DNA from 3 places in the Syntrophomonas erecta subsp. sporosyntropha genome. Region 1 is predicted to be linked to each of the others. Evidence: riboswitches for the same ligand, from Rfam matches in the RefSeq annotation. Region 1 holds a riboswitch; each other region holds the start of a gene.

Region 1 (10,669 bases):
TGGAAGTTGGCAATGCCGCTATTGTGGCCCGGAAGAATGATTTATCTGCCAACATGGTCAGTCGTTGGGTTAGAGAACATAAGAATCACAATAGTATTGGAATAGGACCAATCCCTGTTAGAATCGGACCATATAATCAAAGCGCTAAAGCATTGGAATCTGAAAACGAGAAACTTAAAAAGTTGCTGGGCGAAAAAGACCTTGAAATAGCCATTCTTAAGGATCTTGTAAAAAAAACGAACCCACAATTCAAGATAAAGTAGATATATCCAGCAAATGGATATCAAGAGGATATCATAAAACCCTTGTATTGCGATTGGTCGGGCTTAGCCGCTCAACATACTATTACCATTTGAAGCATCCAGTTTCTGCACTTAATCACAGAGGCGGCCACCCGACAACTGCAAGTACCTGCACTAACGATGGCAGATTTGTAAGCAATGAACAGGTTAAAGAATGGCTTTGTGAACTCATCTTCGCTGAAGGAGAATACTATGGTTACCACAAATTAACCTGGGCGCTCAGACGGAAATACCAGCTTATCATCAATAAAAAGAAAGTATATCGTTTGTGTAAAGAACTGGATATATTGAAACCGCAGCGTAAACTTAAAGCAAAGCATCCCAGACGACTGGCACGGAACCATGAAATTACTTCTTCAAATCGTCTGTGGGAAATCGATCTCAAATACGGCTATATTACTGGAGAAAACCGTTTCTTTTATATTCTGCCTATCATAGACGTGTTTGATCGGGTTATTGTGGATTACCACATCGGCCTAAACTGTAATGCTCAGGATGCTGCACGTACTGTACAGGCAGCCATGTTTAAACGTCAGGTATATGGAACCGATGATTTAGTCATCCGAAGTGACAATGGGCCACAGTTTATCAGTCATCATTTTGATGAAAGCTGTATTAAATTCGGCGTTGAACATGAGCGTATTCCTTGTCGTACACCCAATAAAAATGCTCACATTGAATCTTTCAATGCCATCCTAGAAGGAGAATGTCTGAGCAAGCATGAATTCCAAAGTTATGCCGAAGCTTACGATACGGTAAGCCAATTCATAAAAGACTACAACGCAGTGCGGATTCATTCCAGTTTGAAATATCATACTCCAAATGAAGCGTACCACCTGTTACAGCAGAAATCCTTAAAAATCCAGTCTGTAAGGGTATAATAATGATCCTGGCAAAGCCAGTTTATATAAATTTTCAAATTCTAAGTATCAGCCAGACATTAAGAGTTTTTGTACAATATTAGGGGGTCAGTCCGGTTTCTTGCAATTACTTAGGCTAATATGATTAAGCAAAAGAGGTGGCATAATGTCTAATAAACCCCAAAACCTATATATTTTAATAGAAGGAGTATTAGACCAAGGTTTAGCTTTTGTTGCATCATATCTTGAATCAACTCTGGAAACGTCTATAATAATTGCTGATTATAATGGGCGTATTTATTATCCGGAGATAAGTGATTGTCATATTAGTGTTGATGATTTCTTTATCAATATTCCCGGTCAAGCTAAGCGTAGAGAGTATTATTTTAATAAAAAAAGCAAAACACTTTATTATCGTATTAACTATAATAACTCTAGTGCATATGTTGTAGTTAAAGGCCGCGAACCCCAGATTTTTTCTTACCTCTCGGTTCTTAGAGTAACGAGATTAGCTATAAAGTGTTACTTCTGTAAATTGAACAAAAACAAAAAATCCTTCGAGAAAGCTCTTCAACAATACTTTTTAGGCCAAAGTACCTCTAGCATGGAAGATATTCTCCAATTAAGTGAACGAAATTTAAATATCTATGAATCCTATTTTGCTTTATTAGTCCGTAAAGAATCTGCGTATGATGAAATTGATTGGCATCTGCTTAAGTCATATTCTAATGAGTTTTTTAAAAAAGAAGGCTATGACATAATCCCGGTTATAGGTAATGAATGTCTAATTATGCTAATTCCTGTTTATGAGGGAGATAAAGAATGGCACAACCTTAAGGCTGTTTTGCCGCAAAATATTACTAATTATAAAGTAATGGTTGAGGAACGCTTTAGAATTAGGATTTGTATTGGCATAGGACAAATCTACCCGCTTAGTAATATATTAAAAAGCTACCATGAGGCTCGCATAACTGTTGCTCTTATTCATTTAACCGGTAAAAATAGTCTAATTCAAAAGTTTTCAGATTTAGGAGTGTATTATGGTGTTTTCTCCCAGGATGTTCATGCCATCAAAGATTATTGTTTACAAAGGATAGGTTTATTAGTTGAACATGATTGTAAAAATGAAGGTGAGTTACTGCCTACATTACGGCAATTACTTGATTCATGCGTAAATATCAAATCAACCGCTGACAGCCTCTTTATTCATGTTAATACTCTTTACTACCGGATGAACAAAATTGAACAGATTTTAAATGTCGATCTTTCGCAAATGGAGACTCGAGTAGAATTGTATACTGCTATAAAGGTGTGGGATACCCTTAAGGCTACAGGTTACCTAGATACTATGAAGGCAGAAGAAATATCAACTGGGTTTAAGCCGGTCAATATTGGCGGTTAAAATAAGTATTTAGCTGGATATTTAGTTATTCTTAAAAATAGCCCTACCAATACCCTTTTATAAAGCTGGCCACCCTGGCATTAAACCTACCGCATCTTAAAAATGCATTTTGGGCATTTTAACGCTAGCTTTTTGCTATGTTCGCCCTTTTTGTTATCTAAAGACAACTGTCATGAGCCGGTGACTTGTGGCTGAAAACGCTATTAATGCTATGTCCCAGGATTTGAAGATAGGCTCTCTGGCATAGCATTGGTAATAAAATCAGGAGGCAATTTTGCTTCAAAACTGCCCCCTGATTTTTTCCCTTTTAGTTACCGCTCATAAGTTTTAGTTTGTAAACCATTGGGTAACATACAAATACTGTCCTTCCTGGTAAAAACCCAACCCTAATTTACCGAATCCCGGGTTAAGAATATTGGCTTTATGACCTGCTGAATTCATAAATGCATTATGGGCACCTTTTACACTAGTGTTTTTAGCTATATTCTCCCCTGCTGTCCTATAGGTAATACCCTGACTTTTCATCATTTCAAAGGGACTACCATAGGTCGGTGAAGTGTGACTGAAATATCCGTTAACTGCCATATCGCGTGACTTGAGATAGGCTCCCTGGCATAGCTTTTGGTCCAGGGTTAACGAAGGCAAATTGGCAGATGCCCTTTCCGCATTTATGTAACCCAGCATCTCTTTTTGCATAGCAGAGAAATTTGCCGGTTCCTGTGCTGGTGCCGGAGTTGGCTCGGGTGCAGGTGTTGGAGCCAAGGGTTGTGTCGATACAGGTGCCGGTTTTGCAGGAACCGGACTCGGTTGAAAAGTCGGTTGCTTTGGCACCGGTACTGTTTGTGAAGGAACCCGGGTCAATGTTTTCCCTCTGCTGTTGTAGATTACTCTTACACTCTTTTGATCAGCATTATCCCATCTTGGGATCCGTATAGTCGGGAATTGGTGCTTGACACTGGTACTTCTTGAACGACATAAATCGCTCCTTAATACCAGCCGTGTACCCTGGGATGAACATACCTGATTTGTCTCAGCCTTGAGACTATGTATGGGTACCAGGATAAGAAAAAGGGCTATAACAGGTACTAGAATTTTTTTCATAGCCATACCTCCTTTTCCTTAAATTAACTGAATATATTACCGTATGGCTAGTTGAAAATTCTACCAGTATTAATCCAAGATAGGTTAATTAAGGGAGTATTGGGCAATGAACACACTTGCCGGAAAAACTTGCCAGTGGATTTAGTAGGTGGTTTATGGCACCATCACGTTTAATCTGGTTTTTATTTAAATTTATTAACAATATTTATAATAGCATCTCCGTATTTACTGCATTTCTTTTCTCCAAAACCTTTAATCTGCATTAATTCCTGACATGTTTCCGGCATTAGTGCAATAATTTCTTCGAGCTGAGCATTGGTATATATATAATACGGCAACCTGTTTTGGCAACTTAACCGACTTTCACTGCAGTACCGCTGGCGGATACCATCAGCATCCCGTCTCGGATTACTTCGTAATCAAGGTCAATACCTACCACAGCATTGGCCCCTAGCCGACGGGCCTTATCGGTCATTTCATCAATAGCAATCCGGCGGGCTTCGCTTAGTTTGGTTTCGTAAGCACCGGAGCGTCCCCCTACAATGTCGGTGATACTAGCAAATATATCCCTAACTACATTGGCGCCCATAATGGCTTCACCAGCCACCAGGCCCATATATTCACGGATGGTTTGGCCTTCTATACCAGGTGTAGTTGTCAGAATCATAGATGAAAATCCTCCTTTTCAATTTTAAAATATATTATCATAATCTTATCATAAGCCGAAGATCATTATACAAAATTTTCTAAGTCCACCTAGCCTGAAACAGTCAGCCGCTCACTAGGTTAAAAAATTGTCGCGGGTAAAAGTATTAGTAAGGTGCTTTAGTGACATTACTTATTGAAAATGCCGATCTTTAGACGTGGGAAATCTATAAATAAAGACAGATATAGTTGATTGTTAACCGACCCGCTTAATGTGGATTCAATTAAAAAATAGTACCCTATTGAAAATAACAAAAATTTGGTTTATTATAACAAAAGAACATAGGGGAGTAGTTCAGCGGATAATATCAACAATCTCGTCAATTTTTTGTCTGGTATTATCGGGCAAAGTATTTATTTTGCTAAACGAGACCTATGGCACATTCTTATGTAGTGCCATAGGTTTTTTTATTTTGCACAGAAATGGAGGGCCGTTTTTTGTTCCTACTAAACAATTTAGCTAGTTGTAAGGAGGCTATATAATGGAATCGGCTTTATTATTTCAATATGGTTGGTCATTGTTAATAATCATTGCCTTAGAAGGTTTATTAGCTGCTGATAATGCTTTAGTAATGGCGGTTATGGTTAAGCATTTACCTGATGAACAAACTAAAAAAGCATTGTTCTATGGACTGGCTGGAGCATTTGTATTTCGCTTTACCTCTCTTTTTGTTATCTCCTACCTAGTTGATCTATGGGAAATCCAAGCTATAGGAGCAGCATACTTATTGTTTATCGCTGTTAGTCATATTTATAAAAGTCATATTAAAGATAATAAACCCGGTGATGCTAAGGATGAAACTAAATGTAGATCTAAAAAAGCCCCTGGCTTATGGGGAACGGTATTAAGGGTTGAACTGGCTGATATAGCCTTTGCTGTAGATTCTATTCTAGCTGCTATAGCATTAGTGGTTAGCCTTCCGGTTACAAATCTGCCTAACATTGGCGGTATGGATGGTGCTCAATTCTTAGTCGCCTTTATAGGTGGTTTTATAGGTCTCATTTGTGTAAGATTTGCTGCTACATATATAATAAGCCTGCTAAAACAAAAACCAGGATTAGAAACTACTGCATATCTAATTGTAGGATGGGTGGGGGTTAAACTGGCAATTCATTCGCTGGCCCACCCAGGATTACATGTCCTATCCCCTACTATACCCCATTCACCAGTTTGGAAAATAACTTTCTGGTTAGTTTTAATAACTATCGCTGTAGCAGGATGGTTCCTATCCAAAGATGAATCAAAAACGGTACAAAATGCAGCTGCGATTAAAAAGGCAGTATAAATATTTATAAATACTAAGGAAAGGAAGCAAAGGGACCGCCCCTTTGCTTCCTTTTTTTAGAAATTCTTGTAGGTTGTTTCTCCGAGCTTTAGTCCTATACTGGTCTGGGGGGGACCTGCTTTGTAGTTATCTGCCCAGATATGGCAAATAGGTTTATTGAGTTGTTCGGCTCTATCGACAATTGGGGCGATAACTGAATTCTGGTGCTTTTGCCCGTCCCATACTGCAATTAGAATATCACTTTGTTCAGCAATAAAGTGCCCGGCCTTAAGGTATGCAGCCCAGCGGGTAGGTGAAGGAGACATTTCAATAACTTCAATGGCTCGCTGTGATAACCAGTACTTAAATTCCTGCCGTAGTGCTGCTCCCTCACTATCGACACGATAATCGTCAGATGGGCCAAAATCATCTATATACTTATCCTTAGAAATCGGCAATATCGCTATTAACTGGGATGCTTTCCGGTTTAATAACTGACGGGTTACCATACGGTCAGCTCCCTTTGCTAATGAAGAGTAAACTGTCATATAGTGCTTGGGTACACGATTTTCGATAAAACCAATCACTTTATCTACGGCTTGCTCTAATTTAGCTATCTGGCTTTGATCCAGCTTGGTATGTCCTACAACACCGATTCTGAGCATTTCTCGGTGTCCTAAATAGGTTAAATCATTAAATTCTTTAACATTTACATGCATTCCTAAAATATGATCAGGTGGTAAACATGATAATTCAAATTTACGTTTATCAGCTATACTGCTCATTTTAATCAGATTTTCCATTGACCGGGCACCATGAGAATACTTAGTTACCCTTAAGAAAGCATCCAGAACGCCGGCTTCGATTTCAAACTCATCATCGGTTTTAATCTGAGGGGCATAAGTATCCAGGTATTGTCTTAAAATAAAGGCCCTGCGGATCGTGTAAAGCCTATCTTCCACTGTGTTCGGATCTCCGTTGATTCCTTTGATGTTTATATAGGCACGTAATCGACTGATAAAGTCTGGCTTTTTAGCATTACGATCCTCCAGGTTGTCTCCCATTTGAAAATCTTGAAAAGAATATCTAGTGGCACCTGCAAAAACATGAATACCGCCACCCAAAGGATGAGAAACTCCCTGATCAGTAAATACTCCATCCTGCATGGGAGCCAGGAAATAGCGTAACCATCCTAAGGGCTGTCCGGCACAAGGTGTATCAAACTCATCCCAGAATACCAAAGGCAGTTTGCCTTTTAAATTAAGATCTCGTACCTGATGAAAGGCGGTCTGCAGCTCTTCGTAAGACTCAAATTGAGAAAGGTTAAATGTTAACTGAGCATCTTCCGCTATACCCAGCCCTTTGGCTATTTCTTTCACCACAAAAGATTTACCTGATCCGGGAGGCCCAAATACCGCAACACAAAGGGGTAACTCCGGATTCTTTATTCCCAGATAATCCTTCATGGCATTATTTACGCTGCGTACCCCTTCTATTTCCTGCCGGTCTGCACTGGACCAGGCACCGATTGTTTCGATGGGAACATCAGCTAGGGCTTCCAGGGCTCCTTTAATAACAATGTCTCTGGCACATTCATTGACAGCGCTCTGCGGATCGTGTGAGAATCCTTCAGCTTGCTGTTGTTTTAGTAAAGTTTCTTCCAGAATAGTCCAATTGTCCCGATTCAATTTACTGGTTAGGATATGGTTTTCCAGAGTAAAGGTTCCCAAATCACCAATCTGCTTATAGAGCACACTTTCTTTTTTCTTTTCAGTAGATCTTAACTCCCAGTAGGTTTTAGCAATGGCTTTACCCGGGAATTGCAGATGTTTATTTCCATCGCACTCGATAACTTCATAACCAAGAACATGAAGTTTACGAGCTAATTTAACTCCAGTACAGGTCGCCTGGGTCCAATTTATTGTTTCCGGGTTTTGAGCCCAGTCAGCCGCCAGTGCCCCTACTAAACATGTGTTGTAACCCATAATTTGTCCGGGAAACAGGCTGGCAAAATCACCTTCCTGGCCACTGCGATCAAAAATTAAGGTGCTTTTATCCTTGCCGACAATTACAGCCCCACTAGCACCAATACTAACAATAACCTGTTTATATTTTAAATGTTTACCTTCCTGGTCAACAAAAGGACACTGCGTACTGAATACAGCCGTAACTACCTCGTCTAGCATCCTTTCCCATGACAATGATATTCCTATCTTGACAGCACAGGAACGCAGGTCGCTTAAAGTAGTTAATATGGTGGTTTTATCTGCTAACCCTAATTCAGCAATCCTAGCAAGCAAAGGATTGCTAGGATCATCATTATATTGACCTAGTTTATATATAATATCACCAGGTAGTTTTTCTCCGGAATCGTCAGATAAAACCTCCGGCCATCCCTCTTTATTATTACGAAAGCCCAGATCACTATCATGAATTATTAATAAATCTGGATAGCCATTTAGCTTTGCCGAAGCATAATCCCAGTTACCTGGTTCAAATTCAAGCCATTTTTCTAAACGAAAAGAGCTATGGACAAAACCTGGGTTAACAAAATCCTTCCACACTGTCCAGGAGGTCGTTATATTATTATCCTTAGGTCTATTCAGTAACTCCTCATCTATGGTTACTCCTTCAACTCTAGCCAATTTTTCAGAAATCATTTCATTTAGCAATCGGAGGATCATGGCGGTTCCCCCTGGATTTGAACTTAATCGTACCCTGGAAACCTCATTTTGTTTTTTCCAGTAATATACTCCGCCTCGTACAATGATATCTTCGTTATGGATTCTAAACCAATCTACTGTAGGGTCACCACATACCTGTATGAGTTGGTCCATTATTTTCGCCTCCCCTTTTATAAGTCATGATTCCCCTCATTTTAAACCTGGTACCACTCCCCTCCCCGGTTGGGGATTTTCTATACATACTATTAGTTTATAATGAAATCCAGTTTAATTGGAATATTTCATTAACAAAGGGCTGCTAAAAAAGGAAATCCCTTTCTTAAGCAGCCCTTAAATTACCTTTGGTGGGAAGGTTTTGCCTAACCCCTTACTTTGCCTTTCTCCCCTTCTAATAGGGCTATATATTTTATATCTATGCATCCAGATGAAAAGATGCATTAATTGTTCAAAAGAACATAGGTTAATATATAGGAGTTGATAGCAAGAAGCTGCGGGCAAACGTTTGCAAAACTGCTTTTTATTTAAGATACGGCAGGAACCAAAAAGATTAGCTATCATAAATATTGCCAAAAAGTGTTGATTAATAGTACCATTTATGCTAAACTTATCCAAACTAAATATAAACTCCGAGCCCTTTAAACCTGTGGCGATAAGTTATGGTTTTTGGGCCGATGGGTACACCTGGAAACGGTTGTGCCTCCCGTGTTTTGGAAAGGAGTAAAAGAGGAAATAAAAGGACAGCTTTCGTATGCTCTTTTTGCAAAACGTGCTGTCCTTATTTTAATTTATAATTTAATAATTCTCCGAGCCTCTGAGCCTGTGGCTATAGGCTATGGTTTTTGGGCCGATGGGTGCACCTGGAAACGGTTGTGCCTCCCGTGTTTTGGAAAGGAGATATGACCAACCTGCTTAAAACAGGTAATAAATAGTCGTGTCTTTTTTACCAGATGCGACTATTTTTTATTCAATCCCAATCTTTTTCTTCCCGCTTGCATCCCCGCAAGCGGGTACCTTTTAAAAATCACCGGGATTAATTTTACTTATAAATAATCCCGGAACATATAATAAGATCCTCCACTAGCGGGGGAAGTTATTTTCCCCCGAAGTCTAGGATAAAATCATTAACAAGGAGGTGACATAGTTTATCAAAAATAGCCTGATAGACTACACAATGGGGAGGGATTGATTTGAACACAGTAGTCAGTGAGGGCATTATCAAGGTTACAAGCCAATGTAAAGCTTGTGACCATTGTTCCTTCATTTGCCCTACTGGTGCTATCAGTGGTACCTTAGGCCAGAAGCACCAGATTAATGTGGGTAAATGTATTAATTGCGGACAATGTCTGATAAGCTGTCCATTCGGGGCCATAGAAGATATCAGTATGGTAGAACAGGTCAAACAGGCTCTTAAAGATCCGCGCAAAACTGTAGTGGTACAGGAAGCCCCTGCAGTTAGGGTGGCTTTGGGGGAAGAATTCGGACAACCTCCCGGCACTAATGTAAAGGAAAAAATGTATGCTGCCCTAAGAAAACTAGGATTTGACCAGGTTTTTGATACCGAATTTACTGCCGACCTTACTATCATGGAAGAAGGCACCGAACTCATTTACCGGGTTTTTAACGCCCTGGGGGTTGAAGGATATGAAGACATAGGGCCTCTACCCCAGTTCACATCTTGTTGTCCAGCCTGGATCAAATATGCCGAAGATAAATTTCCCCGTATATTGCCCTACATATCTTCGGCCAAATCTCCACAGCAAATGTTTGGCCCTATTGCTAAAACTTATTTACCAGAAAAGCTGGGGGTTAACCCGACCGATATATTCGTAGTGTCGGTAATGCCCTGTACCGCTAAAAAATACGAATGCAGCCGGCCGGAAATGATAGCCAGCGGTTTTCAGGATGTTGATGCAGTGATTACCACCCGCGAACTAGCCCAAATGATAAAAGAAGCTGGAATTGATTTCCTTTCTTTACCAAATGAAAAAGCTGATCGTTTTATTGGATTATCAACTGGTGCAGCTACTATTTTCGGAGCGACTGGTGGGGTTATGGAAGCGGCTTTACGTACCGCTTACGAACTTTTAAGCGGTGAAATCCTCGATAAAGTTGAATTTAAAGCTGTTAGAGGCATGCAGCCCGTACGGGAAGCCACGGTAGAAATCCCGGTTAAACAACTTGGTAAAGTAATTCCAGTTAATGTCTGCATTGTAACCGGTATCAAACATGTAGACAACATTATAGAAGATGTTCTTAATGGACGTAGTAACTATCATTTCATTGAAGTCATGAATTGTCCCGGTGGTTGCATTAACGGCGGTGGACAACCGATAAGAAGAGACACCTACTG
Region 2 (10,669 bases), 1.3 Mb from region 1:
TCGATTCCACTAAAATCCTCTTTCATCATAGCAATTACAGCATCTTTAACCTCAATTTTAAGAGTCTGATCAGTAACTGTATCACTATTAGCCACTACATGTAGGCGTAAAACACTGTCTTGCAGAGGGGTTCCCCGTAGTTCCTTAACATAGATACCAGTACAACTAACTAATGTTACCATGATAATGAACATAAATATTTTTTTACCCATTTATGAGTCCTCCTCTCTGTTATTTAAGTATTTCCCTTAAGTTCATTTTTAAAACTTAACCAGGCAGCAAATTAAAATTCATTCTTTTAATAAAAGCATCATTTAGTAGGCATTCTTGTATATCAGATATGGTTAAGTTTTTGTAGAGAGGAATGGGTAACTGGGCAAACCAGTAAATTATCCCTGGTTTGCCTTTCTATAATCTAATATAATGATGGTGATAAATATCTTTTATCCTGGCAATGTCTTAATTCACTGGTCAGATCATTGACAGCCCTTGTGAAAGTGAGTACAATAACATCTAGAGGATTTGCTTGTGGCTTTCCCCACAGACAAGTTCAACCACATATAATTCCTAATTCCCCCCCCGGGAATTATAGACATCACCAGGTCATGATGGTGATGTCTAACCCTTTTCTGGACTTCTTTTATAATAGCTCTAGGTTTTAAATAAATTTTCAATAGCAAGGATAGAAAAGAAGTGTTTATCCGGTCCCCCACTCTAAAAAAAAGTTTCCCCCCGTAAAAAGGCCGCCGTCCGTGGATCACTAGCCTTCTCAAATATAGCCTGGCAGGAATTATGCTCCAAAATCTTTCCTTCCCATAAGAAAATGATTTCGTCCGCCAGGCGCCGGGCTTGAAACAAATTGTGGGTAACTAGCATAATGGTAGTGCCGTATTTCTGGTTGATAAAACGGATATGATTTTCGATTTCAACCGCACTAGCGGCATCAATGTTAGAGGTAGGTTCATCTAATAAAACAATCCGGGGCTGTACTGCCAGAGCACGGGCAATCGCCACCTTCTGACGTTCTCCACCTGACAGGGTACGGGCTTCCGCCTGGGCAAAACCCTGCATACCCACCAGTTCCAAAGATGCATATACCTTCTTTTTAATTTCTGTTTCTTTCAGGCGACGGGCTCGCAAGCCATAGGCCACATTGTAGAAAACAGAACCTTGAAACATAAACGAGGTTTGGGTCACCATGCTCATCTGGCGTCTGAGTTGTACAAGTTGCTTTTTATCCCAGCGTAACTTTTGTCCCAGTATAGACAGGTTCCCCTCATCGCTAATGGTAAGAAGAGCCAGGATTCTTAACAGGGTGGTTTTGCCTGAACCATTAGGCCCTAATATACCATATATTCCTCCTCCGGCTACCATAAGGTCTTGAATATTTAAAACCTCCCGGGTTCCGTATCTTTTAATCACATTATGTAATTTGAATACTGGTGTCATGCTTAAATGTCCTTTTCTCCAATATTAATATGGCCGAGTTAATTAAAAAGGAAATAACCAGAAGAATAAGACCAATGGCTATCGCTGAGCTAAAATTACCCATACGGGTTTCCAAAACGATAGAAGTGGTAAGCACCCTGGTTACACCTTTGATATTTCCCCCTACCAGCATTACGGCTCCTACTTCAGCAATAACCCTCCCTAAGGCAGTGGTCAAAGCCGCAATCAAGCCTACCCGGGCCTCACGAATAATAGTACGAACTGCCTGTCTACGAGTAGCACCCAAAGTAACCGCCGTGTCATAAACTTCCTGACTCAATGCCATCACTGCCCGGGCCGTCAAGCCACAGATGATGGGAGTAGCCAGTAGTACCTGGGCAACCACCATAGCTGCAGGAGTAAACAATAATTCGTATTGTCCCAGAGGTCCCCGATAGGTTAATAAAAGGTACACGATTAATCCTGCCAGTACCGGGGGAAGTCCCATTAAGGTATAAATGCAGTTTAATACTACCTGCTTACCTTTAAAGTTTTTCAAGGCAAAAGCCGCCCCAGTAGGAATACCCAGCAGGGCAGAAATTACCAGGGCACCAAGAGATACCTGTAAAGATAATACGGTCACCTGAAAAATTTGGGGGTCCAGGCTTATAATCAACTCCAGAGCTTCCTTAAAACCCGGTCCAATAATATCCAAAACAATGAACCTCCCATTACAGGAATTGCGAACTTATTTCCGCTGGCCCTCTTCAGCCACTGGGCCTTCGCAGGCGTTCTACCATGGCCCGTTAACATCGCTCTCCATACTTGTACATTTTAACAGGCTAATCCGGAAGTTTGGACAACGAAATCCAACTCATATATAAATGCCGGGAAAGCCCTCCTAGGCCCTCTCCCGGCATTTATATTAACTATTTCGCATCAGGAACAAATAAAGTCTGATCATATTTATCTTTGCCAAACTCACCAATCATCTTCTGTCCTTTTTCTGAAGTTAACCATTCCGCAAATTTAGTAGCCCCTTCATAGTCTACATTGGGGTATTTTTCCGGGTTAATAGGAATAACGCCATAAGGGTTAAAGAGCAGCTGGTCCCCTTCTACCACAGTAACCAGACGATATTTGTCTTGATTAGCCAGATAGGTAGCCCGGTCAATCAAAGTATAAGCCTGTTTTTCATCTGCCATCCGGTAGGTATCACCCATGCCCTGACCAGATTCAATATACCAATCTCCCTCAGGAGTAATTCCGGCTGCCTCCCAAATTTTCTTTTCTTTTTTATCAGTACCAGAGTCATCGCCCCGGGATACAAAGGCAGCCTGCTTGGTAGCTATAGCCGTAAAAGCTGCTTTTACATCCTTTTCCCCTTTTATGCCGGCCGGATCCTCTTCCGGACCAATGATGAGAAAGTCATTATACATAACATCGCGACGATCCACCCCAAAACCATCTGCCACAAATTTATCTTCAGCCGCCCGGGAGTGTACTAGGATTACATCAACATCGCCGGCTTCTCCCATTTGAATAGCCTGGCCTGTACCTACTGCGATTACATCTACTGTATAGCCAGTATCCTTTTTAAATTCCGGTAATAAAACATCTAGTAATCCAGAATCTTCAGTACTAGTAGTAGTGGCTAACTTTAAAACCTTCTCTGGCTGGTTTTCTGCCGGTGCCGGTGTTTTCTGGCCGCATCCCATTACCAGAACCGAAAGTACGAAAACCATTAAAATGGCAAAAATCGATGCCTTTCTTCGCATACTTAAACCCTCCCATTATTTAATTAATAACTGGCACTATTAGCATATCTGGCCGGAACATGGGCATCAAGCATAAAAAAATCGGTTCCACTCGTGCCCCAAGGATAAGTAGATCCGACCATTTCCTGGTAGGTATTGTCGGCATCATCTCCTTTCCATAGGGGAGGCATACCCGTTTCCAGATATACCCTAACGACTCTTATCCCATAACCAGGCTGTCTTAGGAATAAGGGTTCGGAGATTAATAAATGAGATAGTCTTTCCTCTCCATTATGGTCGAATTTTAGATTTTTTTCAACCATAAGCTGGAAGTACCGACTTATAATTAAAGATGTTAATATATTAAAACCGGACGGATGAACCGCCCGGTTTTATGGGTCTAACCATTAAGCTATAACTCCACCCGGCTATTATACACAAGCACCGTAATCAAAAAGATCAGCACCACTATTACCAGATATACCCCTATACCTGCTGAAACCATCCTGCTGGGAAATCCATCCGGGCTGGCTATATTACCCAACTCGGGGAATATTAGGTTAGAAAATTTTCCAGATAACCACAGGGTCACCAAAAACGTCAATGCGGTAACTAGTCCTGATAATCGGGTAACTAGTTTACCTACTACCTGGCTGAAAAAACTAATACTGATAAGATAGAGCAAAAAAACTATACTGCCCAGGTAAGCCAGCCATAGATATTCCCATAGTCCTTCTATCCCAGCTATCTCTAATAAATCCGGTAATAACTCCGGCTGTATAGCCATTATAAATGCCACGGCACAAATCCCAGCAATAACGGTACCGATTATATATTCACTGATCAAAGCCATTAGTTTGGTTCCTAAAATCAGGCCGCCTTTTACCGGCAGTGACATCATAAGATAAATGGTATTGTTGTTCCACTCTCCACCCAGCAAGCGAAATGAGGAAACAAAAGGCATCAGGCCCACCAGGCCTAATAGCAGAAATAGCGGTAATACAACGATATTAGGATTAGGCCCCAGCCGAAAATAAATAAAACTGTTTAAAACTATGGCGACTATAACCATTACTATAATTTCTGGGATTAGTTCCCGCATTTCTTTTTTATATAGGCTACCTAACATTTTTCCGCTGCTAGTTGGCATCACGAAACGCCTCCTTCATCATGCCCACCAGGGACAGGCCTTTTTCTATACGCAAGTCCTCTGCATTCCCGGCCAGTTTTATACGACCTGCACTTAAGAACACCACCTCATCTACCAGGGCTTCTACCTCAGCAATTTCATGGGTAGAAATGATAATGGTTTGCTCCCCTTCACGGTAATCGCGAATCAACGTATTTATAATTTCCTCACGGGTTAGAACATCTATTCCCGATAAGGGTTCATCCATTAACAAATAGGGGGCACGACGGGAAACAGTTAGTAATAGCTTAGCCTTAGCTCGTTGGCCCTTGGAAATCCGGCTTATTTTCATTTCCCTATCCAGGTTGAGAAAAGCCAATAAGTCCTGATATTTACCTTCATCCCAATCTGTATAAAAAGATTTGATAAAGGCAGCTGCTGCCCCAATAGTCATCCAAGGATATAAGTAATCTACTTCTGGGAGGTAGGCGATACGATCTCTAGTTTTCAGTGGAATTTCTCCATCTATTTTTAACTCTCCCTGATCAGGCCGGTTTAATCCTACCATCATCTTAAGGGCAGTTGATTTTCCAGCTCCATTAGGGCCAAACAATCCAATAATCCGGCCCCTTGGAAAGGTAAATGTCAGCCTGTCCAGGGCCTGGATTCTGCCAAAATGCTTGCTGACCTCCCTAAATTCAATCATATTTCATCCTCCTTAATCTTTTCCTGAAGCAGCTGCACCATATCTACTCCGGAATAGCCGAGAGATTTCATTTCCTCTATAAAATAACTTAGAACACCGCCCGCCATTTCATGTTTAATCTGTGCTAACCTTTCCGGGGATATGCAAATGTAGGTACCTTGTCCCCTGAGGGTTTGTACTATCTCCATATTTTCCATCCCCCGGTAAGCTCTTTGAACTGTATTAGGATTAACCCGAGCCATTTCCGCATATTCCCTCTGGGAAGGAATCCGATCCCCTTTTTGCAGCTCCCCCCTTATTAGCCTTTTCCGGAAATCATCAATAATTTGCTGATAAATAGGTTGGGTAGCATTAAAGTCCATTAATTTTTCACCTGCCTAGTGCATTAATTAACTAGTGCACTATTATATTAGCTCTCTCTTTATTTGTTGTCAAGCTTTATCTTTTTTATCCACCTATAAATCTGGGTATTTAACCTCCTTATATCTTCCCTCCCGACCGGGATAAATAAAATAGTTCTTTACTATTTATTAATCTTCCAGACTTAGCCTGCTATCTGCTCTCATTACAAAATAAGCTCGTCCATCCTAACCAACGGGAACCATAGCTGGGTTCCCGCCACTCTTCCGTTACAAGACAAGCTCGTCCACCATAACCTCGTCAGCTTCATACCAAGTCTGGAAAGAATAGCCCCTCACGTAAATTATTGATTAAATACTTTAAGAGGGCACCCCCGTAGAAGTGCCCTCCTGTGTGCTTATTTACTTTTTGTTCTCCTTGCGGGAGCAGCCATAGCAGCTGTCTTCTTGCAAACCCTTATTGCGTTTTTTGTTCCTCCTCGCGGGCCAGATATTCACGTATAATCATCCTGACCAGTGCACTTCGGGAGATTTGCTGATCCCTGGCCAGTCTTTTTATCTCTTCCACTTGTTTGCGCGTTAGATAAAAGGTGGCGTGTTCGAATTTATCGGTAGCCATTTTAACCCCCTCCCCGCCTGATGAAGCCGTTGATTTTCTTCACGATGCTTTGTGGATATTATATGTAATAGGGAGAGGTTCTGTTACTCCTCCCCAGCTAGACCACGCTTTATTTCTTCCACCTGACTCCTCATGGCCCGGCGGCCTGCCCGGATTATTTCCGGAGCTCGATGTATATCCCCTAGATCAACCGAATCCACGCCAGGATAAACTACTAGATCAGCATAAAGTTGCTCTTCATCTTTAGATGTTTCATAGGCCAGGATATCAATAGAGCGAGATACTATAGGAAGAATTCCCTGCACCTTTTCCTGATAAATTTCCCGCCCCAGATTGATCCCTACAATATATTGGGCCCCCATGATCTTTAATATATCCACCGGAACCATATTTTTTACCCCTCCGTCTACCAGTTGGCAGCCCTTAAAATAGTAAGGAACGAAAGTACCTGGAATGGATAGGCTGGCGCGTACTGCTTCACTTAGCAAAGCTCGAGTAATAATTATAGTGTTTTTATCTTTTACTTTCACCAGCCGGTTGGTAAAAACCACCTGGCGACCCGAATCTATATCACAGGCTACAATGGCTATAGGTAAACGACAATCCAAAAGACTTTTACCCTGGGTAAGTTCATAAACCAATTTTTCGATTTTATCTCCTTTAACAATCCCCTCCAAAGCCGAACGTAAAGGAGGATAATAACAGCCTAACAGGTATTTCATCAGGCCGGCTACATTATAATCAAGATAGTGGCCAGGATTAAGGCCTAAAGCCATTTTTTCTATTTGGTATAATTTCATTCCCGCTGCATACAAAGCTGCTATTAGACTACCCGCACTAGTTCCAGATAAAAAATTAACCGGTATATGGTTTTCCTCCCATACCTGAAGGATACCTAAATGAGCCAGACCCTTAAGGCCCCCTCCTCCCAAGGCTAGACCTATAGTTTTTCTTTTATTTCCAGGCATACTATCACCCGCATAGTTGTTTTATGGAACGCTAAATACCAGGCACCACCTGGTTTGGCTTCTTAAATTCAGCGGTTGCATTTCATAACCATATAGCGGGAAACTACCTGAATAGTTTCGCTATTGCGCCCTTTTAAATCACTCCATAACTTCCGGTATTCGGGTACCTCAGTTATATTTTCATATGCTTCTATCCTTTTATCTAAATCCCGGTGAATCTCTACGATTTTTTCTAATTGAGCCCGCATGATGTTTTTCTGTTTACGGGATATGCGAATATTACTTACTTCTTGCATACCATCCCTCCGGATTAAGAAAATAAAGCCCGGCAAAAGTATGCCGAGCATAAAGCCTTCTACAGCTTGCTTTAGAAGTCCACTTCAGGATCCAACTCCCCAAATACGATAACATCATGCATTTTACCCAGTTTATCAATAATGTCGACAAACACACGGAGTCCTACACAAGTACCCTTGATGGGGGTAGTAAGATTGCAAGGGTTAGAAGGATCTTCACAATTACCTTTGATTTCGAAATCAAAGGACCAGTTTTTCAGTATAATTTCTGATTGTTCGATTTCCGCACGGAATTCTTCGATTGTTAGGGGAGGATCAAACTCATCTAATTCAATAGACTGCTCATAGCGATCAGTTACCGTGATTATCTGATATTCACCCTCCACCACCACAAACAGGATTACCTCATAGTCAATAAAGATCTTTACCCGGTTAAAGCACTGCAAATCTTCAAAAGCCTGGAGCACCTTTACTTTAATATCTTCTATGCAGGTAATTTTACCTCCCACCTGCTCATCTGGAACACAAAACATGGTATCCAAGACTTTTACCTGTTTGTCAATAAACTTAGCTTTTATAACTTTAGCCCATAAATCTAACCTACAACCCTCAGGAAATTCACACTTCAGTTCAGCCATGTCTTCCTTTCCCTCCTTTTTCTCTCTAATGGCCTAACAACTACCGGCCTGTAGAAATTTGTATTTGCATTTTCTAGGATATACTATGAACTGCGGTGACAAAATGTGATTACTCCCGTCAACATTTTGCTTTCCTTTCCAGAATAGGGTTGGTATAAAAAATATCATCAATGGGCTTTTTTTACCGAAGTTCGGGACTAGGCCATCCGATAACTGCTGGATCAGGCCGACTACGCTGATCTCCTCGCAAAAAAATTTAATGATTACCCTTTACCCTGGCAAGGCTATTCATTTAACCTGATCCCGGAATAATCTTCTTCCATAATATGATTACACTTAATACCCGGATGGCAATAGATACGTATACCCTGCTCCTGAGCCAAACGACAAAAGCCGATATCCTCTGGCCCCCATTGAGCTGAATAAACCACTCCTGCTTTATCAATAACCCATCTTTTTATGAGATAAGCTGCTCCCGTACAATCTACCTCGAAAAGACGATCCCGGGGAAAATCCCGCATATGCAGGTAAGAATCCCTCTGCCGGCAGAGCACATTGTAGATACTATTGTCACCTATTGCATAACCATTACCAACCAGAGTCGAGACCACATCACAGCCGGTACTCATCAACCCGGATAAGGCATTAGCAGGAACTAAAATATCACTATCTACAGAAAATAGGTACTGACAGTCGGAGGTCTTAAATTCCGCCAGCAACCGGTTACGCAACCCGGCTAATCGGGAAAAACTGTAATTGCCTCGCTTATAGCCTGGTGGGGAGACTTGGTTATCTATTACTAAACGGGTAGACCGCCTTTGTGAAAATTCCTTTAAGATGGCCCCAGTATTATCCTGACTATCATTAACAATAAAGCAAAATTCCAGCAATTCCGAAGGGTAGTCAAGCCTTTCCAAGGCTTTAAGATAGTCAGGTAGGATCCAGGCCCGGTTTCGAACCGGGCATCCTACCATAGTTTTTTTATACATTAACCGCTTGTTGTCCCCGCAGGGTTATGTGGCGGAAAGCCGCTTTTCCAATTACCCTTATTGTGGCTGAACCTGTTTCGGCCGAGACCTTACTAGGCCCAGTTCTGCTTACCCGGTATAAACCCCCCCGCCATTTGCCGCTAGAAATCTGGAAAGCTACCCCCCGGGTTACTTTAAAACGGAGATATGAACTTAGTACATTAATATAAAGAGGAAAATCTCCCTGTAATACTGGGGGTTGTGGTTGGCGAGGTATAATATCAGTCGTCGGTACCAGGGCTGGTGCTGGTACTGCTCCGGCCTCAGGTGCTAGTCCGGGTCCGGCTGCAGGTGTTGGTCCGGGTCCGGCCGCAGGTGTTGGTCCGGGTCCGGCCGCAGGTGTTGGTCCGGGTCCGGCCGCAGGTGTTGGTCCGGGTCCGGCCGCAGGTGCTGGTCCCGCTCCGGCCTCAGGTGTTGGTCCGGGTCCGGCCGCAGGTGCTGATGCTGAGGTAGGTACAGATACCGATTCTTCATTATAGCCTTTTTCGCTCAGGTGCACTTCGATGATATTTACTATTTGTTTAGCTCTTGATAACCAAGAGTTCTCCTGGGCCAGGGCTATTCTGGCCGCACGTTTTTCCTGATCATCATGCTCTAAAGCCAGCTTAATATTATCCATAAACTGCTGATAGGTTTGTGAATATAACACCAGATCCCCGTATTTATTAGCTTCCGGCAAATCAGAGGTTACTATAGGCATACCGGAGGCCATGTATTCCCACATTTTTATAGGGTTAACCGACTCCACCATACTAGATGATCTAAATGGAATAATACCCACATCGAACATCTGAGTATAAGCTGCTAACTGCTCATACGCCTTAAAACCCAAATAATGTATATTAGGATGCCGGGGAACATCACTTACATTATAAAGAGGACCTACCATCACTATTTGACAATGCGGAAAACCTAAAGCTAGTTGTTCAATAAGCTGGAAATCTAACCAGGAAGCAATAACACCTACATATCCTATTATCGGACCAGTTAATCCCTGCATATCATCGGGCACCGGGAAGGCTTTATTACTAGCCTGAACAAAATAATTGAAATCACATCCATTAGGCACCAGATAGGTTGCTGGATTGATACTCCGGGCCATAGCATAAAGTTTTTCTGATGTAGTTATTACTATATCAGCACTGCTGACAGCCCGATGGTAATAAGGACGCCATGCCTCAAACTCGTCACTCGGTTCATCTACACTGTCGAAAACTACCAGGCCGGGATTATACTGCATTATCTGATCAACGTGAGCGGTAGCACTGTAGTATACAACCGGGCGTATATCCTTAAGGTAAGGACTGGGATCAATATTGTTAAAAAGATGAAAATAAGGATTAATCTGGTGTATCCCGGACTGCAGACCTGAATTAGGACTGGGGCGATTCAAGTAAAAAACCGGAATACCTAATTCAGAAAAATTCTTCATTAGCTGCTGGGGTCGCTGCACCAGATAGTGGTAATCAAGAGTAGGCGGGTATAAAATACAACTAATTTTTGACATCATTCTCCCCCTTATATTTGTGAATATTTCAACTCTGCTTTAATATCGTATGCCGGTAAACATTAGGGGGTGCGTTGTATTAACCAAAATAGGAAAAACAAGGGCGGGACGATTCATATAGGAACCGTTCCGCCCTATAACGGTAAGTATTTATTAGTCACTTAAAACAGATTCTTCTGATGGTTGCAAACAATCAGAACACACCTGGCAGCTACATTGAGGACAGGTTTGTAA
Region 3 (10,669 bases), 1.2 Mb from region 1:
TGTTATACCCGAAAGTTAAATCTCGGGCTTCGAGTAAAGAACTAATACTACCACCCTCCCCCTTTAGTCTTTTTTAAAAGATATACAAAGAATGGTCCCCCCACCAGGGCCGTTAAAATCCCCAGGGGTATCTCTGATCCGGTCATAATCCGCCCCAGATCATCAACTAATACCAGGAAACAGGCTCCCAGCGAAAAACTGGCCGGGATCAAGACCCGATTATCATTACCCACCAGCATACGACCAATATGGGGAATAACTAGACCTACCCAGCCTACAATTCCACTTACACATACGGCTCCCGCAGTTGCCAGAGTAGCACAGGCAATGACCAAACCCTTATTAAGGGCTGTGTTAATGCCTAAAGCATGGGCCTCTTTATCCCCCATTGACAATACATTGATCCGCCACCGGATTGCTAAAAGACCGGCAGTACCAACCAGCATCGGTATACCAGCTATGGCTATATCCCGGAACCGGGCTGATGCCAGGCTGCCCATAAGCCAAAAAACAATAGCCGGAAGCTGGTCTACCGGGTCAGCTAAATATTTGGCTAGAGAAATGAGGGCGGAAAAAACCGATGAAACGATCACTCCTCCTAAAACCAACATAATGGTAGGAGTAGTATTATAAACCCGGCTGATCAGGTAGCTCAACACTACCGCCAGCACTCCAAAAGCAAAGGCAAATGAGTACGTAGAAACGATTGAGTTAAATAAAATAATGGCCAGAGCAGCACCAAAACCTGCTCCTGCGCTTACCCCCAGAATTCCGGAGCTAACCAGGGGATTACGGAACAGCCCCTGAAAAGCCGCTCCGCTAACTGCCAGGCATCCTCCTACCATGGAACCCAATATAACCCGGGGCAAGCGTATTTCCCAGACTACTGTCTGGTGTATATAAGGTAGATCACACACTGCTGTGGTTACCTTACACCAAAGTATTTGAGTGACCTCAGTCAGGTAAACCGGATACCTACCGATAAAAAGTGAAACAAAAGCTATAACCAGAGGAGCTACTATGAGCAGCAAATAAATCCAATGTTTCTTGGCAGTCTTCATTAGTTTTTCTTTTTATACAGAGCCCAGCCGGCTATAACTACTGCCAATGCCAACAAAGCCGCAGTTATTTTAAAATTATTATTCGGGTCGCTTTTAGGGGACTGTTCTGCTGCTCCCGTCTTTACTATTTTCGATGCGGGATCATCTTCTATATTTTTATCATCCCTGCTATCGTTATGGCCTCCACTATGGCTATCGTTTTCAGAAATACTGGCAACAGGTTGATTATTATCTTTAGACACCTGGTCATCCACTTTAGAGGAAACCGCTTCATTGGTATCGGCCCTATTCTGGCTAGTTGTCTTTTCATTTTCCCCGGTGCTATTTTTCACTTGATTCTCCCCCGTTTTTACACCGGCAGTAGTAAAACTTACCACCGCCTGCTGACCTAGATTTACGCCACTCTTAGATTCTAGCTGTGGTGATACCTTAACTGTATAAGTAATGCCAGGTTGTAGTCCCACCCGGGGTTTAACAATTACATCCCGTCTTTTTTCGAATTCTACCTGGTCATCAGCCATGATAATATCGGCTGGTACCTGCTGTCCGTCTTCCGAATATAAGGCAAAACATTGCTGGTTATTATCCCGTACCGTCATATACACAACATTCTTGTTAAAAGTAAGTTTTATCTCTACAGGAAGGCTAACATTTGATTGACCATGAGCCGGTACTGAAGTCACCAAAGCAAGCGGCTGGTTTTTACCGCCTCCTGAGCCATCTCCGGCCCAAACAGGCATAGTATAAGCTTCTCCTAATAAAAGGCAAAAGGTCAGAATAAAAACTATCAGTACACCAGGTATCCGTTTTCGTAGCAAAATTACTCCCCCTTGATTAAAGTATTAATCAACTTTCCAACCCTTCTCCCCTTTTCTCCTTTACCTCTACCCCCGCTACGGGATGAAGGGGAGCTACCGAAGCTATGATAAAAAACTAAGGTCAGCTGCGGAAAATCACAACTGACCTTTAGTAATCCAGCCACAAGTTAAACCAGTAAAGGTTTAGCCAGCGCCTAATGTCCTGTCAATTTTCTTTCCGCTCCGGGAGGCACAGCCGTTTCCCGCTATACCCTATCGGCCTTTTAACCATAGCAACCGCCTTAGGCTAAAAAACTCGAAAATTACTACAAACAAAATTATTTACTTGTTGATTCTTGAATTTCTACACCTAAAGCCAAATTCCTGCCATTTTTATTAATTTATTGGCAGGGAAATTTTAACTATACATAATAAAAACGTTTGTGACCATGCGAACCCTAAAAAGCAGAGAGGGAAGCAAGGGGGTGTAGGGGGTGTAGGGGGTGTAGGGCTACCAATTCAACGGCAGCCTGTATGAAAAATAGTGGAGTATTGTATAAATATGCGCGATCACCTCCCTATTCCCGTTTTACAACGCATATTATGCGTAGCAGTGGACTAAATAAGGTTTTTGAGGCTTTCACACATTCAGACGGTCCCTTTTCTTCCCGTAGTGTGATCTTGTTAAGAAGCCAAATCGAGCAGGATAATGCTACAGTAGCTTGCTGCAGCATCATCCCTCCCACAGGACCGTACATAGGGGCCTCGTATACGGCTCCCGGTAAACCTTGTCTTTTCATAATAGAATGGACAAAGTCCCGATTTTATAAACATGTTGGTCAACAAAAAGGAAGCAAAGGGACCCTTCCCTTGCTTCCTACACTAATTCGAAATCAATTTTGGCATCATCGACATTTACCCTGACTAACTGTACCTTGACCGGATCGCCTATGGAAAAGCGCCGGCTGGTATGGTTACCAACCAGGGTGTAGTTGCGATCATTAAACTGGTAATAATCATCGACGATACTGGATATATGCACTAAACCTTCTACCGTATTGTCCAGCTCAACAAAAAAGCCAAATGATTGAATGGAAGAAATACGTGCCTCAAAAATCGCTCCCACAAACTGGTGCATATACTGGGCCTTTTTAATATCCACTAATTCCCGTTCGGCCTCTTCCGCCTTCATCTCCTGTACAGTGGCCTGCTCCCCAAAACTGGTCATTTTTCTTTCCCAGCGGGATCTTTTACGAGCATTCATACTACCTTCCAGTATGGCACTTAACACCCGGTGTACAATTAAATCCGGGTAACGACGTATCGGACTGGTAAAATGGCAGTAAAATTTAGAAGCTAATCCGAAATGCCCTAAAGCTTGGGGCATATAACGGGCATGTTTCATGGAACGCAGCATAACCAGGGCAATCAACTGCTCCTCAGGCCGCCCTTTAATATCCATTAGTACTTTTTGAAAAACGGATGGTTCCACTTTATTTTCCCGGATGCGATGGCCAAATACTCCCAAAACCAGGTTGAGCTTGTTTAAAGATTCCTCATCAGGCTTTTCATGAACCCGGTATAGTATGGGCATCTCCTGCCAGTAAAGGTGTTCTGCTATAACTTCATTAGCCTTGATCATGAAATCCTCAATAAGCATTTCCCCGGGACCTCTTTCAAATCTCTTAATCTCAACCGGAAACCCTTTATCATCTACGATAACTTTCGATTCCGGGAAATCAAAATCCAGGGCCCCCCGGCAACTTCGGTCCTGGCGCAGGATATCAGCCAGCTCTTTCATCAATCGGAAATCTTCTACCAGTTCTTTATAACGCTCACAGGTAGCGGCATCATTTTCCACTAATATCTTATTTACTGCCGTATAAGTCATCCGTTCATCAATATTGATAACTGACTTAAAAATGTCATAGTCTAACACCCGGCCCTGCTGGTTAATCTCCATCATACAGCTTATAGCTAACCGATCCACCCTGGCATTTAGGCTGCAGACATCGTTGGAAAGTTGCGGAGGTAACATGGGCAAAACCTTGTCAACCAGATATACACTAGTTCCCCTGGCGCAGGCCTCTTTATCCAGTTTTCCTCCCTCTTTAACGTAATGGGAAACATCGGCAATGTGTACGCCCAGCAGGTAACCGCCCTCTGTTCGCTCAATTGATACCGCATCATCCAGATCTTTAGCATCCTCACCATCAATAGTCACCATTTTTATAGCCCGCAAATCCCGCCGGCAGTTTATTTCCTCCTGGGAAGGATTTATCGCTACTTCGCGGGCCTCATCTAGTACAGCCTCCGGAAAATGTACCCGCAGACCATGTTTTTTTATAACTACCTCAATATCCAGACCAGGCTGGCCTTTTTTTCCTAACACTTCTATAATCCTGCCTTCAGGTGAACGGTTTTTATCCGGCCAGGCCGTAATTTTGACTACCACCTTGTCCCCATTACTTACCTTTAATTTTTTAGTCGGTTTAACATAAATGGGGTAAATCTGGCGCGAATCATCGGGGATTACCTGGACCAGATTTTTGACCTTCTCATAGGTGCCCACCAACTCTTTATTGGCCCGGCTGATTACCCGCACCACTTCTCCCTCGGGCCGTTGATCATTATGCGCCTTTTGATGAATACGCACCATAACCCGATCACTGTGCATAGCTCCATTAAGTTTTTTCCCATATACAAAAATCTCGGGGTAACCAGGCTCATCCGGCAGTAAAATGCCATAACCCCGCTGGCTGAGGCGAATAATACCCCGGGTAAGATTCATCATTTCCGGCAGACCGTATTTGTTTTTGCGAGTCTTAACGATCTCCCCTTCCTTTTCCAGCCTGCCCAGGGTTTTGCAGAACTTGTCCTCTTCCACAGGATCTACCCCTAGGGCTGCCATCAATTCGTGATAAGCTAAGGGACGATAGCTCTCCTGGTGCATAAAATCCAGCAATTCATTTCTATTAATCATATTTTCCTCCTCACAGGCGGTCTTAACAGGTATTATTCCCCGCACAAGCCTAACTCTTACCCATTTAGACCTAACGAGGGGGCAATTTTTTTCATACTTTCCAGAGCAATGTTTAAAAACTGGTCCAATTCTAAACCTAGTTCGGAACAGGCAGCCATCTGTTCCCGGCTGGCACCACGGGCAAAGGCTTTTTCTTTGAAACGTTTTTTCAAAGACTTAAGCTGTACGTTATTTAGATCTTTATCAGGACGCACCAAAGCAGCAGCAATAATAAAGCCACTGGCCGGATCAGCTGCATAAAGGGCCTTATCCAGCAAAGATTGTCGTTTTAGCCCGTGAATTTCATTATGTACCTTTACTGCATAAACCACCCCAGCCGGCAGTCCGTGTTTTTCCAGTATCTCCGCACCCAGCAGGGAATGCCGCTGGGGATCGTCACCAGTAACATCGTAATCTATATCATGCAAAAGACCGGTAATCCCAAATTGCTCAACATCTTCTCCCAGCTCTTCAGCTAAACCACGCATTATAGCCTCCACCGCTAATGAATGGTTAACTAGATTTTCATTCTTAAGATGCTGTTTTAATAATTCAAAAGCTTCTTCTCTGGTCATTATTTTATGAATCCCCCTTTACTCCATTATTAGTAAATTAATCCCCATTAATCTTACTGATAAACTTTATTATCTCCTGGCTGATATAATCTTTTTCTTTTCCCATGGTAGCTATATGACCTGATTTAGATAGCATAACCTGTTTCACCTGATTATGCTCTACCCGGGAGGCTATAAAATTAGCACTACGGGGGTGAACGGACTCGTCTTCTAAAGCCTGCATTAACAGCAACGGTACTGTTAATTTCTGCACCTCACCCATGACCGTGCTACGCAACTCCATCATACTCCGGAAGGCTTTAACCGGATTTACCCGGTAAGCAAACCGACCCTGTTTTTCTAAATTAATAGATTTAGCTTGCCCTTTAGGGAAATATGGTTTGACCCTCCCGATAACCGGAGCTAAAAAAGTTAGTAGCGGGTAGCGATTAAATATAGGCGCATTAATACTTACTACTGCTTTTACTCCCGGAATAGTGACACCTGCATGGAGGGCCAGTAATGCTCCCAGGGAAAGACCGGCCGTAACCACCTGCTCATATTTGCTAGCCAGATTGACCAGTTCTTTTTCAACCGCACCAAACCAGTCCCCCCACCCGGTTTCGTTCAGGTGCCGGGGAGTAGATCCGTGACCAGGAAGTAATAGACCCTTTACCGTGAACCCCGCCTGCTGGTTAAGCAGCTGGGCAACCGGGTAGACCTCTGAAGGGGAAGCAGTAAAACCATGTATAAATAAAAGCGCTACCTCTTTACTCCCAGGTAAAAAAAACGGCTTAGCCTGGGGATGTACCCCACTCATTTTCTCTTCCCCCATTGGTTATTATTATAATTGTTTCTTAATGTTACATTATACCGAATATACCTATCCCAGAATCTAAAAGTAAGATTGCCAGTGTTAGAGAATATATATACTGCTGATTACGCCCTATCCATGGACACCTTAACCCACCACTTTTGCCTAGTAACTTTTTTCGCAAAAATCTTTTAATCTTCCAAAATTCTACCACAGCAAGTTTTTCTTATTCTCTTTATTATGCAAAAGGATTGATAAAACAAAAAATACTTGACGAACTTTCCACTAAACAAAACAGGTGGGATTTTTCCCACCTGTCAAAAAATTCTACGATTTATTTAATTCTAACTTTATAGCAGTGGTGCGATAAATACTAGTGATACAATCGCCATCAGCTTGAGCAGAATATTTAAGGAAGGACCAGCCGTATCCTTACAGGGGTCACCGACGGTATCTCCCACTACTCCGGCTGCATGAGCCTCACTGCCTTTACCGCCATAGTGTCCGGTTTCAATGAATTTCTTAGCATTATCCCAGGCACCTCCGGCATTAGCCAGGAGTATGGCCAGGCAGACACCAGCTGCTACCGACCCAGCCAGCATACCTGCCAGGGCATTGGCACCCAGTATAAAGCCTACCAGCACCGGTGCTACTACTGCTAATAATCCTGGTACGATCATTTCTTTGATTGCAGAACGGGTACTGATATCAACGCAACGGGCATAGTCAGCTTTAGCTTTGCCTTCCATCAGACCGGCAATTTCTTTAAACTGACGCCGTACTTCGTCTACCATTTCTCCTGCAGCTCTACCTACTGCTCCCATAGTTAAGGCGCAGAAGAAGAAGGGCAGCATAGCTCCTATGAGCAGTCCTACAATAACATAGGGATCTAACAGGTTGATATTTTTCAGCTGAGCCACTTCAGCAAAGGCAGTTAACAGGGCCAGAGCTGTCAAGGCAGCTGAGCCAATAGCAAATCCTTTACCAATAGCAGCGGTGGTATTACCAACTGAGTCTAGTTTATCAGTAGTTTCTCTTACCTCGTGAGGTAGTTCGGCCATTTCTGCTATTCCGCCTGCATTATCTGCAATTGGGCCGTAGGCATCTACTGCTACAACCATTCCGGTGGTAGCCAGCATACCTACTGCGGCCAGGGCTATCCCATATACTCCACCAGTTAGGAAGGCTATTACTATAGCTATACATATAATTATGATGGGGATCAGGGTGGAAAGCATACCTACCCCTAGTCCGGCGATGATTACAGTAGCCGGGCCAGTCAGGGCTGATTTAGCAATTCCCTGTACAGGGGCATAACTATCTGAGGTATAGTATTCGGTAACAAATCCGATTATACTTCCCGCAATAAGTCCGGCTACCAGAGCCCAGAATACATTGAACATATCGGCCGGTAGTATGTATCTTACTGCAAAAAAGGCCAATATTACTAAAAGTATAGCTGAGCTTAAAGTACCCGCATTAAGTGCTTTTAAGGGATTGGATTTTTCGTCAGTTTTTACAAAGAAGGTTCCTATAATGGAAGCTACTACCCCGCCGGCAGCTATAACCATAGGCAGCAGCACTGGTCCTAATCCTAAACCGGGAGTCGCCGCTATCATTACTGCTCCCAGGGTCATGGCAGCAATAATTGATCCTACATAAGATTCAAACAGGTCAGCTCCCATTCCTGCCACGTCACCTACGTTGTCCCCTACGTTGTCAGCAATGGTAGCCGGGTTTCTCGGGTCGTCTTCCGGAATACCTGCTTCTACTTTACCTACCAGGTCGGCTCCTACGTCAGCTGCTTTAGTGTAGATACCTCCGCCGACACGGCCAAACAGGGCGATGGAACTTCCCCCCAGGGCAAATCCATTAACAATATTAGGATCTTTAAAGATTATATAGAGAACTCCCAGTCCTAACAGGCCTAGCCCACATACGGACATACCCATTACAGCACCGCCGGAAAAAGCTATTCCCAGGGCCGCATTTTGGGAGGTACGAGCTGCATTAGCAGTTCTCACATTAGCTTTAGTAGCTACTGACATGCCTATAAAACCAGCCAGAGCGGAACAGGATGCTCCCGCTAGAAAGCATAGTGCTGTCTGCCAGTCAATAAAGACAATCAGTATTATAAATACAATAACTACAAATATGGCCAAAGCAGTGTATTGGCGGCTTAAAAAGGCCATAGCTCCTTCATGTATATGCCCGGATATTTCCTGCATTTTTTCGTTACCCGGATCAGCCTTAGATACCCGTGACGATAGAAACAGCGCAAATAATAGCGCTAATGCCCCACCTAACGGAGCAAAGGTTGCCAAATTTTCCATGGTAAACATCTCATCTCCTTGCCAGTTATCACCAGAGTTAAGCAGCCGGTCCTATACCGGTCGTTCTACTTCTAGAACAGGCTTAGTGCTAGAGTTAGAATGATAAAAATGGTGGCTATATAAGCAGTTAGCTTGGAAAATAATTCATCTAAGCCTTTTTTCTTGCCAAAAATTGCTTCGCCGCCTCCGGCTATGCTGCCTGATAGCCCCGCACTTCTACCAGACTGTAATAGCACAGTTGCAATCAATCCTAACGCACATATTATCTGTAAAATCAGCACAATGGTTTTGGCCAAAATTTCACCTCCATTCCAACACGTTCCGTCCGAGAGCCAAGGTATATTTTAGCATAGAAATATTGCAAAAAACAATAATAACCCGCTATTACCGCTTAAGATTATAGAAAACCTGTATTCCCTGATAGCGTGAACAATCATCCAGCTCTTCTTCAATACGCATCAACTGATTGTATTTAGCAATCCGGTCAGTACGGGCCGGTGCTCCACTTTTAATCTGACCAGCGTTGGTAGCTACAGCGATGTCAGCAATAGTCGAGTCTTCGGTTTCACCGGAACGATGAGAAATCACACAAGTATATCCTGCTCGTTTGGCCATTTCTATGGTATCCAAGGTTTCAGTTAAGGTACCAATCTGGTTAACTTTAATGAGAATACTGTTACAAACTTCCTTTTCAATTCCGGTAGATAATCTTTCCGTATTAGTAACAAAAAGATCATCTCCCACCAGCTGAACCTTATGCCCTAGTTTGTCGGTGAGCAGTTTCCAGCCTTCCCAGTCATCTTCACCCAGACCATCTTCTAATGAAATGATGGGGTATTTGTCAGCCAGAGAAACATAAAAGTCTACCATTTCCTGGGAAGTCAGTACCTGTTGGGTGCTGGCCAGATGATATTTATTATCCTTAAGTATTTCAGTCGCAGCTACATCCAGAGCCAGGAAAATATCTTTTCCCGGCTTATAACCAGCCGCCTGGATAGCTTCCAAAATAACTTCGATAGCAGCTTCATTAGAGGGTAGATCAGGGGCAAATCCGCCTTCATCACCTACGGCAGTAGCCAGTCCTTTACTATTTAGTACCTTTTTAAGAGAATGATATACCTCTGTACCCATACGCAATGCTTCCGCAAAGGTAGGAGCTCCTACCGGAACAATCATAAACTCTTGAATATCCACATTGTTATCGGCATGTTTTCCACCATTAAGAATGTTCATCATGGGTACAGGCAGATCACGAGCACTTACCCCGCCAATATATTGGTAAAGAGGCATCTGCAGGTAATTGGCTGCGGCCCGGGCAACTGCCAGTGAAACTCCCAGAATAGCATTAGCTCCCAGTTTACCTTTATTATCAGTTCCATCCAGTTCAATCATCAATTGATCTATTTCTACCTGGCGGGTTACTTCCATACCAATAACTTCTGGAGCGATGATATTATTTACATTCTCCACCGCTTGCAAAACACCTTTTCCATTGTAGCGAGCTTTATCCCCATCACGAAGTTCCACAGCTTCATAGGCTCCTGTAGATGCCCCCGAGGGAACAATAGCTCTTCCCATTGTACCATCTTCTAAAATGACTTCTACCTCTACCGTAGGATTTCCCCGTGAATCAAGAACTTCACGTCCATATACATCTACTATAATACTCATGATCATTCTCCCTTCTTAAGCTCTTTTCATACCTAAAGCACAGCCTTATTTTTAAAAGATTTTTAGTAGCGACTTCCCGTTCATCTCTTCCGGGATATTTATATTCATTATATCCAGCAGAGTAGGGGCGATATCCCTTAAGGATCCCCCTTTCCTCAGCTTACAGTTCCGGTACTTTTCCCCCACCAGTATAAAGGGAACCAGATCGGTTGTATGCGCGGTGTAAGGTCCACCAGTTTCAGGCGAAACCATCATTTCACAATTTCCGTGGTCGGCAGTGATTAAAACTATGCCTTGTTTATTTAAAACACGCTCCACCACCTGTCCCATACAATTATCAATCGTTTTAACTGCTTCAATAGCCGCATCTAATACCCCGGTATGTCCAACCATATCCGGGTTAGCATAATTAATGAT

Evidence for each region. A riboswitch is a leader RNA that binds a small molecule or an ion and turns the genes downstream of it on or off. The one in region 1 is predicted to bind molybdenum cofactor.
Region 2: another riboswitch for molybdenum cofactor. It lies ahead of ACZ5Q0_RS06170 (ABC transporter substrate-binding protein); the one in region 1 lies ahead of ACZ5Q0_RS12820 ([FeFe] hydrogenase, group A).
Region 3: another riboswitch for molybdenum cofactor. It lies ahead of ACZ5Q0_RS07005 (Ig-like domain-containing domain); the one in region 1 lies ahead of ACZ5Q0_RS12820 ([FeFe] hydrogenase, group A).

The regions. Positions count from the first base shown of each region.
Region 1 covers NZ_AP042459.1:2,631,578-2,642,246, forward strand. The annotation lists gene ACZ5Q0_RS12780 (transposase) at 1-263, shown strand, start outside; gene ACZ5Q0_RS12785 (IS3 family transposase) at 317-1,183, shown strand; gene ACZ5Q0_RS12790 (PucR family transcriptional regulator) at 1,329-2,564, shown strand; gene ACZ5Q0_RS12795 (CAP domain-containing protein) at 2,892-3,665, opposite strand; gene ACZ5Q0_RS12800 (HRDC domain-containing protein) at 3,848-4,003, opposite strand; gene ACZ5Q0_RS12805 (YbjQ family protein) at 4,018-4,332, opposite strand; gene ACZ5Q0_RS12810 (TerC family protein) at 4,853-5,656, shown strand; gene ACZ5Q0_RS12815 (AAA family ATPase) at 5,713-8,472, opposite strand; molybdenum cofactor riboswitch at 8,932-9,053, shown strand; molybdenum cofactor riboswitch at 9,109-9,229, shown strand; gene ACZ5Q0_RS12820 ([FeFe] hydrogenase, group A) at 9,507-10,669, shown strand, end outside.
Region 2 covers NZ_AP042459.1:1,242,027-1,252,695, reverse strand. The annotation lists gene spoIIR (stage II sporulation protein R) at 1-212, opposite strand, end outside; gene ACZ5Q0_RS06180 (ABC transporter ATP-binding protein) at 715-1,449, opposite strand; gene ACZ5Q0_RS06175 (ABC transporter permease) at 1,424-2,143, opposite strand; gene ACZ5Q0_RS06170 (ABC transporter substrate-binding protein) at 2,358-3,206, opposite strand; molybdenum cofactor riboswitch at 3,339-3,458, opposite strand; gene ACZ5Q0_RS06165 (hypothetical protein) at 3,598-4,335, opposite strand; gene ACZ5Q0_RS06160 (ABC transporter ATP-binding protein) at 4,325-5,020, opposite strand; gene ACZ5Q0_RS06155 (GntR family transcriptional regulator) at 5,017-5,382, opposite strand; gene ACZ5Q0_RS06150 (ribbon-helix-helix domain-containing protein) at 5,837-5,998, opposite strand; gene ACZ5Q0_RS06145 (patatin-like phospholipase family protein) at 6,082-6,966, opposite strand; gene ACZ5Q0_RS06140 (hypothetical protein) at 7,035-7,262, opposite strand; gene ACZ5Q0_RS06135 (hypothetical protein) at 7,334-7,900, opposite strand; gene ACZ5Q0_RS06130 (glycosyltransferase family 2 protein) at 8,185-8,889, opposite strand; gene ACZ5Q0_RS06125 (glycosyltransferase) at 8,882-10,438, opposite strand; gene ACZ5Q0_RS06120 (hypothetical protein) at 10,589-10,669, opposite strand, start outside.
Region 3 covers NZ_AP042459.1:1,432,746-1,443,414, reverse strand. The annotation lists gene ACZ5Q0_RS07010 (FecCD family ABC transporter permease) at 48-1,061, opposite strand; gene ACZ5Q0_RS07005 (Ig-like domain-containing domain) at 1,061-1,879, opposite strand; molybdenum cofactor riboswitch at 2,074-2,192, opposite strand; gene rnr (ribonuclease R) at 2,736-4,841, opposite strand; gene ACZ5Q0_RS06995 (HD domain-containing protein) at 4,898-5,455, opposite strand; gene ACZ5Q0_RS06990 (alpha/beta hydrolase) at 5,493-6,269, opposite strand; gene ACZ5Q0_RS06985 (sodium-translocating pyrophosphatase) at 6,599-8,581, opposite strand; gene secG (preprotein translocase subunit SecG) at 8,653-8,877, opposite strand; gene eno (phosphopyruvate hydratase) at 8,966-10,252, opposite strand; gene gpmI (2,3-bisphosphoglycerate-independent phosphoglycerate mutase) at 10,304-10,669, opposite strand, start outside.